DNA from 3 places in the Streptomyces diversicolor genome. Region 1 is predicted to be linked to each of the others. Evidence: riboswitches for the same ligand, from Rfam matches in the RefSeq annotation. Region 1 holds a riboswitch; each other region holds the start of a gene.
What was found. Region 1 has a riboswitch for cyclic di-AMP ahead of AC27LF_RS00395 (M23 family metallopeptidase). Riboswitches for the same ligand answer to the same signal wherever they lie in the genome.
Positions count from the first base shown of each region.

Region 2: another riboswitch for cyclic di-AMP. It lies ahead of AC27LF_RS18340 (C40 family peptidase); the one in region 1 lies ahead of AC27LF_RS00395 (M23 family metallopeptidase).
Region 3: another riboswitch for cyclic di-AMP. It lies ahead of AC27LF_RS21315 (transglycosylase SLT domain-containing protein); the one in region 1 lies ahead of AC27LF_RS00395 (M23 family metallopeptidase).

Region 1 is NZ_BAAJXA010000001.1:90,866-94,133, reverse strand. It holds gene AC27LF_RS00400 (SGNH/GDSL hydrolase family protein) at 1-425, opposite strand, end outside; gene AC27LF_RS00395 (M23 family metallopeptidase) at 673-1,647, opposite strand; cyclic di-AMP (ydaO/yuaA leader) riboswitch at 1,652-1,809, opposite strand; gene AC27LF_RS00390 (tyrosine-protein phosphatase) at 2,478-3,268, shown strand, end outside.
Region 2 is NZ_BAAJXA010000014.1:68,368-71,635, forward strand. It holds gene AC27LF_RS18340 (C40 family peptidase) at 115-1,314, opposite strand; cyclic di-AMP (ydaO/yuaA leader) riboswitch at 1,323-1,494, opposite strand; gene pcrA (DNA helicase PcrA) at 1,756-3,268, shown strand, end outside.
Region 3 is NZ_BAAJXA010000017.1:96,544-99,811, forward strand. It holds gene AC27LF_RS21310 (HAD family hydrolase) at 69-875, shown strand; gene AC27LF_RS21315 (transglycosylase SLT domain-containing protein) at 885-1,376, opposite strand; cyclic di-AMP (ydaO/yuaA leader) riboswitch at 1,380-1,563, opposite strand; gene AC27LF_RS21320 (hypothetical protein) at 1,859-1,984, opposite strand; gene AC27LF_RS21325 (CocE/NonD family hydrolase) at 1,962-3,268, opposite strand, start outside.

The sequences.
Region 1 (3,268 bases):
CGGACGTGCCCGTTGTAGGTGGCGATCCTGCCGCGCAGATGCTTGAGCACGGGCACGCCGCGGGTGTCGAAGCCGGTCGTCACCATGACGGTGCCGGCCGCCGCGGTGAGCCGGGCCACGGCCCGTTCGAAACGCTCGGCCACCTCGTCCGGGTCGGTGCCGGGCCGCAGGATGTCGTTGCCGCCGGCGCAGAAGGAGACGAGGTCCGGGGCGAGTTGGACCGCCTGGGGGATCTGCTCGGCCACGATCTGGTCGAGCAGCCGCCCGCGCACGGCGAGATTGGTGTACTGGAAGTCGCCCTCGGGCCGGCGGTCCGCGAGCAGGACCGCGAACCGGTCGGCCCAGCCGACGAACGCCCCGTCGGGGCCGGGGTCGCCGACGCCCTCGGTGAAGCTGTCCCCCACCGCCACGTACGACCCGATCACAGCTGTGTTGTCACTCTTCGAATCGTCTGCCACGTCGGCCCATGATTCCCCTTCGGATGTGACCTACGCGATCGTAGGAAGGGGTTGACGAACGGTGAGATAAGACACTCCCCAAGAGATTCCCAACGCGGGAATAGGCCGGACGGCAGGGGTGTTGGGCTGAGAATTGCCGTGCCCGCAGGGCCCACACGGGGAGGGGCGCACCGGGTTCCCGGTGCGCCCCTCCCCGTGTGGGGGTGCCGCTGCGTCAGACGGTGACGCCGTGCGAGCGGAGGTAGGCGAGCGGGTCGACGTCCGAGCCGTAGTTCGGCGTGGTGCGTATCTCGAAGTGCAGGTGCGGGCCCGTCACATTGCCGGTCGCACCGGACAGGCCGACCTGCTGGCCCGGGGTCACGGTCTGGCCGGCCGAGACGGACAGCTGTGACAGGTGGGCGTACTGCGCGTAGTGGCCGTCGCCGAGCCTGAGGACCACCTGGTTGCCGTAGGCGCCGCCCCAGCCGGCGGAGACGACGGTGCCCGCGCCGACCGCCTTGAGCGAGGTGCCGGTCGGGACGACGAAGTCGACACCGGTGTGATAGCCGCTGGACCACATGCTGCCCGCCGTGCGGTAGGCGGTCCCGATGCGGGCGCCGTCGACGGGGAGGCCGTAGCCGGTGGTGGCGGCGGTGTCGGCGGCCCCGGTGTTCTGGGCGACCGGAGCACTGTCGGACGAGGTGTCGGACGACGGCGGCGTCGACGGCTGTGCGGACCCGTAGGACCCGTCGGACCCGCCGGACCTGTCGGACGAGGACTTCGCGGAGGAAGGCTCGGTGGACGACGAGGAGCCGGTCCCCGTCGCGGCCCGCTCGCCGAGCGTGAGCTTCAGACCGGGGTGGATCAGCGAGGGATTGCCGCCGATCGCCTCACGGTTGTCCTGGTAGATCCGCTGCCAGCCGCCGCCGACGCCCTGTTCCTCGGCGATCTTGGCGAGCCAGTCGCCGGGCCGCACCGAGTAGGTCCGGGTGCCGGAGTCAGCGGCGCCCGTCTTCTTCTCGACGGTGCCGGCGCCTGATGGGACGGACTGCTGCGCGGCGGCGTGGGGTGCCGTCTCGGGGGTGGCGGCGTGTGCCCCGGCGGCGCCGATCAGCGGCAGGGCGAGCGCGGCGCCGCCGGTTCCGGCGGCGGCGAGGGAGCGGGTGAGGCGCTGTGACTTGGGGCGGCGGTGCTTACCCTTCGCGGGCATGGCGAATTCCTCTCCGGCGCCTGCGAGGTGAGCTGTCGGGTTCGGGCTGGAGCTGCCCGGCCGCGCGTGGCGCGGCTTCACCCCTAGCCGTCCCGGAGACCGGGACAGGCGGTCGTGCCTGGTGGGTCCCCCGCTCCTGCCGTGCACGGGTGAGTGGTGTGTCGGGATCCGGGCGGCGGCAGGATTCGGCGGTCCGTCCGGATTGGTGGCGAACGTAAGCGAGCGGGACGCGAACGGACAAGGAGCCGCTTCACCCGGTGCGCGTTTCCGTTGATCCGTCACGGGAATTCCCGGTCACCGTCCGTGCATCTCCGGGTGGCGAGCCTTCCCAAGTCCCGCAAGGGGCTTGTGCATTACGTGGTCATGACGGACGACGCACCGTCACGGCTATGACGCTCCTCACGCCCTCCATCGCATAACCCGCAATTCGGCCATAAGGGTCAGAGGTGATGTGGTCGAAGGACCGCGCGCCACGGGCCGCACACCGGACTCCGCGACGACCTGGACGCCAACAGCACCGCACCACGAGGCATTTCGCCCGTTTAGCGGCATTTATACGACGCCGGCGGATCGAGTCCGCCAGCCGTACGCCGGAACGGGTCGCCGTATCGCTGCGTCGCCCAGGAGCCGGGTACGACCGTCCTCGGCGCCGTCCGTCATCGGATGCCACAAGGGCCCACGGCTGCGCTCACGCCTCGACGTCATCAAGTGCCGCGGGCCCGTGGGGCGACGCCTGTGGACAACTCGTTGCCGCGGGAAAACCATGTCGTATGGTCGACGGCGTGCCCGTCGACGAGCCGCGTCGCGGGGTCCGACCACAAGGAGCCTCCGTGACGCAGCAGGTCCCCTCGACCGAGCCCGAACTCGCCGGTGTGCGCAACTTCCGTGACGTGGGCGGACTGCCGACCGCGGACGGCCGGCGGGTGCGCCCCGGCGTGCTGTTCCGCAGCGGCCACCTGGCGCATGCCACCGAGTCCGACGCCGCGTTCCTCTCCTCCCTGGGCCTGCACACGATCTTCGACTTCCGCAACGCCGCCGACCAGAAGCTGGAGGGGCCGGACGTCGCGCTGCCCGGCGTACGCAACGTCAACCTGCCGCTGACCGACCCGGCGGACGGCGCCGAGTTCTGGACGATGGTCCGCGACGGCGACGTCGGCCAGCTGCGGCAGCTGCTGGGCGACGGAAAGGCCGAGCACCGGATGATCGTCTCGTACCGCTCGATCATCACGGAGCGCACCGCCGAGCACTCCAGGGTGCTGCACGCGCTGGCGGAGGACAGCGTCCCGGCGCTGATGCACTGCGCGGCGGGCAAGGACCGCGCGGGCCTGTCCATCGCCGTGACCCTGCTGGCCCTCGGCGTGGAGCGCGAGGCGATCCTGGCCGACTACCTGGAGTCGAACGCCAAGCACCGCCGCTACCGGGTGCGCCGCAGCGGCAGCGCGGACACCGCGTACACGCCCGAGATCATGGAACTGCTCAGCCCGCTGTTCGACGCGCGCGCCGCGTATCTGACGGCCGCCATGGAGACGGTGGAGCAGACCTGGGGTGGTGTCGACGCCTATCTGGAACAGGGGCTGGGTCTGGCGCCGCGGACCCGGGAGCGGCTGCGCGAGCGGCTGCT
Region 2 (3,268 bases), on a different contig from region 1:
ACCGGGCGCACCGAGGGCGTGGCACGCGCGCGTACGTCGCAAAAACGCGCGGGCGCGGGACACGGCGGGATCGGGAACGCCGCCACGCGGGCGTGGACGCGGATCTCTGCCGGGTCAGGCCGGCCGTACCACGCTGTGGATGATCGAGTCCCCGGCGTAGTAGATCGACTCCTCGCGGACGTAGGCGCCCGGCTTCGGGGCGTGGATCATCATGCCGTTGCCGATGTAGAGACCCACGTGGCTGACGTCGTCGTAGAAGAAGACCAGGTCACCGGGTTGTGCGTTGGCGAGGGAGACCGTGGTGCCGGCCTCGACCTGGCTGTAGGTGGTGCGCGGCAGGCTGACGCCCGCGGCCTTCCAGGCGGCCTGGGTGAGCCCCGAGCAGTCGTAGGAGTCGGGTCCGGTGGCGCCCCAGACGTACGGCTTGCCGATCTGCGCGCGGGCGAACGCGATCGCCTTCTCGGCCTTGGTGGCGTAGCCGGAACCGGACGAAGACGAAGAAGACGAAGAAGACGAAGAAGACGAAGAAGACGATGAAGAGGAAGAAGACGACGGCGAGTCCGTGGAGTTCGACGCGTCGCTCTTCTGCCGTGCCGCCTCCTGCTCCGCCTGCTTCTTGGCCAGCTCGGCCGCCTTCCGCGCGGCCTCCTGCTGCTTGCGCTTCTCGATCGCCGCGAGCCGCGCCTTCTCCTCCGCCGTCAGCTTGGACAGCAACTGGCGCGCGGTGGAGAGCTTCTTCTGGACGGTGGCCTTGGCGGTGTGGAGTTCGTCCTGCGACTCGGTCAGTGTCTCCAGGCTCTTCGTGGCCTCCCGCCGCTTCTTCATGGTCGCCGACTGCTCGGTGACGTAGTCGTCGACCGCGGTCTTCTGGCGCGAGGTCAGCCGGCTCATCAGCTGGGTCCGGTCGAAGTAGTCCTGCGGGGTGTCCGCGAGCAGGAAGGTGGCGGTGTCGGGGGCGGCGGCCCCGGTCCGGTACTGCGCGGCGGCGAACGCCCCCAGTTCCTCACGGGCCTTGTTGAGCCGGTCCGTGCGCCGTGCGACATCGTCCAGGAGGGTGTCGACCTGCTTGCGCTGCTTGCCGGTCTTCTCCTTGGCCGCGTTGTACTTCTCCGTCGCCGACTCGGCCTGCCGGTACAGGTCGTCGACCTTCCTCTGCACCTCCTCCACGCTCGGCCGGTCGCCGTCGGGGGAGGGGGCGGCGTTCGCCGTCTGGGAGAGCAGGGCCACGGAGGTGAGGGCGGCGGTGGCCAGGGCGGGGGTCCGTATGCCGGCCGCGCGGGTACCCGCGGAGCGTGACTTGCGATGCGACGCCAAGGGAGGCGACTCCTTCCGTGTTCCGCCTACCGAGTTAGCTGTCGGGTTCGGGCGGGTGGTTCGGAAGGGTTGCCCTACGGCCCCTCCCCGCGCGGGGGTTGGGCCGATTCACCCCAAGGTCGGTGTGGGTCCCCGGCTCCGCGCACCATGCGGGCGCGCCGGACTCGGCGGAGGCCGTGCGGCCCGGCGACGTTCGCCGGTGGGGGTCGTACGGCCTGCCCGGCACGCTAGCCAACTCGTGTGGCCCCTGTGAAGGTTGATGGGTGATATGCCCGATACATTTTCGTGACCTGATGGAGGGATTCCGTCTGGGTGACAGGGTGATTCCGTACGGTGAACGGTCCGCGCGGCCCGCGCCCGGATCGGATCCGCCGCAGGAACCGGGCCGTCTTCCCGGGGCGGCGGCGGGTTGTCGGTGGCGCGGCCTAGACTCGGAGAGCGATGAGCAGCCTCTTTGACGACAGCTTCCTGGCGGACCTCCGAGCCCCCCGCGGGCAGGAGGAGGAACCCCCGCCACCGCCCGAGGACGATCACGCTCCGGAGCCGGTTCCGGACGATCTGTTCGGCGGGAAGTTCGACGTGCCCCCGGCCCGGGACTCCTACTACGGCAACGGCGCCCCACGGCCGGTCATCGACCCGGCCACGCTCCTGCACGGGCTGAACGACAACCAGCGCGCCGCCGTCGTGCACGCCGGCTCCCCGCTGCTCATCGTGGCCGGCGCGGGCTCCGGCAAGACCCGGGTGCTCACGCACCGCATCGCCCATCTGCTGGCGGAGCGCAAGGTGCACCCGGGGCAGATCCTCGCGATCACCTTCACCAACAAGGCCGCGGGCGAGATGAAGGAACGCGTCGAGCAGCTGGTCGGCCCGCGCGCCAACGCGATGTGGGTGATGACCTTCCACAGCGCCTGCGTGCGCATCCTGCGCCGGGAGAGCAAGCGCCTCGGCTTCACCTCGTCCTTCTCGATCTACGACGCCGCCGACTCCAAGCGTCTGATGGCCCTGGTCTGCCGCGACCTGGACCTCGATCCGAAGCGCTTCCCGCCCAAGTCCTTCAGCGCCAAGATCTCCAACCTGAAGAACGAGCTGATCGACGAGGAGGACTTCGCCGCCCAGGCGGCTGGGGGCACCTCCCAGACGGAGTCCGGGGGAGACTTCGAGAAGACCCTCGCCCAGGCGTACGCGCTGTACCAGTCCCGGCTGCGCGAGGCGAACGCGCTGGACTTCGACGACCTGATCATGACGACGGTCAATCTGCTGCGCGCCTTCCCGGACGTCGCCGAGCACTACCGCCGCCGCTTCCGCCATGTGCTCGTGGACGAGTATCAGGACACCAACCACGCCCAGTACGCCCTGGTGCGCGAACTCGTCGGAACCGCCGAGCACCCCGTGGACGTGCCGCCGGGCGAGCACGACCTGCCGCCCGCCGAACTGTGCGTCGTGGGCGACGCCGACCAGTCGATCTACGCCTTCCGCGGCGCGACCATCCGCAACATCCTCCAGTTCGAGGAGGACTACCCGGACGCGACGACGATCCTCCTGGAGCAGAACTACCGCTCCACGCAGACGATCCTGTCCGCAGCCAACGCCGTCATCGAGCGCAACGAGTCCCGCCGCCCCAAGAACCTGTGGACCAACGCGGGCGCGGGCGCCACCATCACCGGGTATGTCGCGGACACCGAGCACGACGAGGCACAGTTCGTCGCCGACGAGATAGACCGGCTGACCGACGCGGGCGAGGCCAAGGCCGGCGATATCGCCGTGTTCTACCGCACCAACGCCCAGTCCCGTGTCTTCGAAGAGGTCTTCATCCGCGTCGGCCTGCCCTACAAGGTCGTCGGCGGTGTCCGCTTCTACGAACGCAAGGAGGTCCGCGACGTCCTCGCCTATCTGCGGGTGCTCGCCAACCCCGAGGACTCGGTCCCGCTGCGCCGCATCCTGAACGTGCCCAAGC
Region 3 (3,268 bases), on a different contig from region 1:
AGCAGGAGGAACGCAAGGGCCGCGAGGAGCGGTGAGTCGCGGCGGCCCGCTGTCCGTATTCTCTGGTCATGGCCGCTCCTCCCGCATATTCACTCGTCGCCACCGACCTTGACGGAACGCTCCTGCGTGGCGACGACACGCTCTCCGACCGGTCCCTCGCCGCGCTCGCGCGCGTGGCACGGGCCGGCGCCCGGCACCTGGTGGTCACGGGCCGCCCGGCGCCACGGGTGCGGCCGTTGCTCGACACGCTGGGCCGCGGGGGGCTCGCGGTGTGCGGACAGGGCGCGCAGGTGTACGACGCCGCCGCGGACCGCCTGCTGTGGTCGGTCACCCTGGACCGGGAGTTGGCCGAGACCGCGCTCGGCAAGATCGAGGCCGAGGTGGGGCAGGTGTACGCGGCCGTCGACCAGGACGGGGTGAGCGGCCTCACGCTCATCGAGCCCGGGTATCTGATGCCGCATCCGACCCTGCCCGCCGTCCGCGTCGAGCGGCGCGACGATCTGTGGTGCGCGCCCATCAGCAAGGTGCTGCTGCGTCACCCCGCCCTGTCCGACGACGAGTTGGCGGCGACGGCGCGCGCGGTCGTGGGCTCCCTGGCGACCGTGACGATGTCGGGGCCCGGGACCGTCGAGTTGCAGCCCTGCGGTATCACCAAGGCCACGGGTCTGGCACTGGCCGCCGAGCACCTTCGGCTGGCGCCTGAAGGGGCCGTCGCCTTCGGTGACATGCCGAACGACATCCCGATGTTCGACTGGGCCGCCCACGGGGTGGCGATGGCCGGCGCCCACCCCGAGCTGAAGGCGGTGGCCGACGAGGTCACCCTGTCGAACGAGGACGACGGCGTGGCCGTCGTCCTCGAAAGACTGTTTCCGTGACGGGGTGTGTCAGTAGGCGCCGTTGACGTTGTCGATCGAGCCGTAGCGCTTGGCGGCGTAGTTGCAGGCGGCCGTGATGTTGGCGACCGGGTCGTAGATGTCGTACGACGTCCCGTCCACGTGGTAGGCGTTGAACGTCGGGTCGATCACCTGGAGCAGGCCCTTGGACGGGATGCCCTTGGCGGCGTTGGAGTCCCAGAGGTTGATGGCCCGCGGGTTGCCCGAGGACTCGCGCATGATGTTGCGGTGGATGCCGTTGTAGGTGCCGGGGATGTTCTTCTCCGCCATGATGGCGAGCGATTCGCGGATCCAGCCGTCGAGGTTGTCCGGGTACCCGGCAGGCGTCGTGCCGGCCGTCGTCACGGTCGCGGGAGTGGCGGCGTGGGCGCCGGTGGCGCCGAGGAGCGGCAGGGCGAGCACGGCGGCTCCGGTGCCGGCCACGGCGAGGGTGCGGACGAGGCGGTTGGTGCGGGGGCGGCGGTGCCGAGCGGCTGCAGACATGGCGATGTTCCTCTCCGGCGCCTGCGAGGTGAGCTGTCGGGTTCGGGCTGGGGAGATGCCCGGCCGGCCGCCGAAAGGCGACGCGACTTCACCCCTAGCCGTTCCGGTCGGCTGTGCCGTCCGGCCCGGCGGCTTACCTGGGTCCCCCGCTCCTGCCGTACGAAATGTGGTTCGTCGATGGGTCAAGTCGGGTGGCGGCAGGATTCGGCGTCCATCCGACTGGCCCGGAAGCTATGCGACCGCACATGTCGGAAACAAGTGGTGGATTCCCTGCTCGTACCAATTGACATGCGATTGAGATGTATGGGTCGCTTGATCCTTTGCTATTGCCAAGCATCAACTCGGCATTCGGGAAAGGGCGGTGGGGTCCGCGGCCGGGGTGCCGTGGCACGATGAAGGGTGACTCACGTCACTCCCCTCGAAGCTCAAGTGCATTCGGTGTCAAGGGGAATTGGGGTGCTAATAGCGGCAAATCGGGCACTTCATGTCATGGTCCGCGGAATTCGCTTCTCCCAGGTCCGGTGGAAGACCACTTCGCCGCCCGTCGTGCAGACCATCTCGTCGGCGGTGACGAAGTGGCCGACGTCACAGGAGATCTCCGAACGCACCTGGACCGTCGTGTCCCACGGCAGATCCGGGCGGTGCAGCCGCACCGAGCGCTCCGAACGGGCGCGGGCCGACAGCGGGTCGTTCCCGGCGATCGAGTACGCCTCCGTCGCGTCCTCGGTCCACTCCAGACCGTCCGGGTACGCGCGCGTGCCCTCGCGGCACGGGGACACCTCCAGCCGCCACTCGTCCACGGCGACGTCCCGCACCACGAGCCGCCCGGGGCGCGGCCCGTCCAGCGTGACGGACTCGCCCGCGCCCAGCGGCTCGGCCCTGCTCGGGTTCCTCGAAGACGACCGCCGGGCCCGACGCCCTGGTTCGCACCGGCAGTTCGAGCGAACTGCCCGCCGGGTCGAGCGTGCAGCCCGCCGCCGATTCGGGCCAGGGCCAGACCCACGGCCAGTACGCGGAGGAGACCGCGAGGCGGATGCGGTGACCGGGCGGGAAGGCGTACCCGGCGCCGCCCAGTTCGACGATCGCCTCCTTCGCCTCCTGGGTGCCGCCCGGGGGCGCCACCTCCTGCGAGCCGTCCTGTGAACAGGGCCCCGCTTCCTGCGTGTCGCTCGGTGATCGGGGCGCCGCCTCCTGGTGGCCGGGCGGCGCCAGGTCCAGTACGCCCCTGGCGACCAGGGTCGACGCGCCGTCCGGGGCGACGTCGCAGACCCGGATGACCAGGTGCGTCCGCGGCGTCGGCCGGACCAGACGCAGCCGCACCCTGGGCCGCCCGAGCACCCAGGTCTCCTCGGTCACCGCGAAGTCGAAGCAGACGGACCGTCCGTCCTCGGCCCGCTGGTCGGGCGGCAGGTCGGCCTCGTCGCCGACGGGGCGGAACCGCCCCGCGTCCACGCCGGTGTGCAGGGGCGAACGCACCAGGACCGGGGTGCCTGGGAGGTCGTGGGCGACGCTCGTCACGTTGGGGGACGGCCAGGCGGGTTCGCCGACCCAGCGGCCCGGGAGGGCGGCGCGGGCCGCGTCCGGGCGGTGGGACTCGACGACGTACGCGCGCAGGACCGGTTCGGACATCACCGGACGCGCGCCCACGGAGCCACGGGGAGCGGCGGATACGGAGCCACGGGGAGCGGCGGATACGGAGCCACGGGAGGCGGCACGCACGGAGGTGTCGGAAGTGGCGAGTACGGAGCCGCGGGGAGTGTCTGCCGCGGAGCCGCGGGGAGGGCCGGACGGTGGGCCGCAGGGAGGGCCGGACGGTGGGCCGCCCTTCAGCCAGTGGTCCCACCAGCGCAGGGTCTCCTGGAGGAAGCCGATCGCCGGTCCGGGTGACAGGT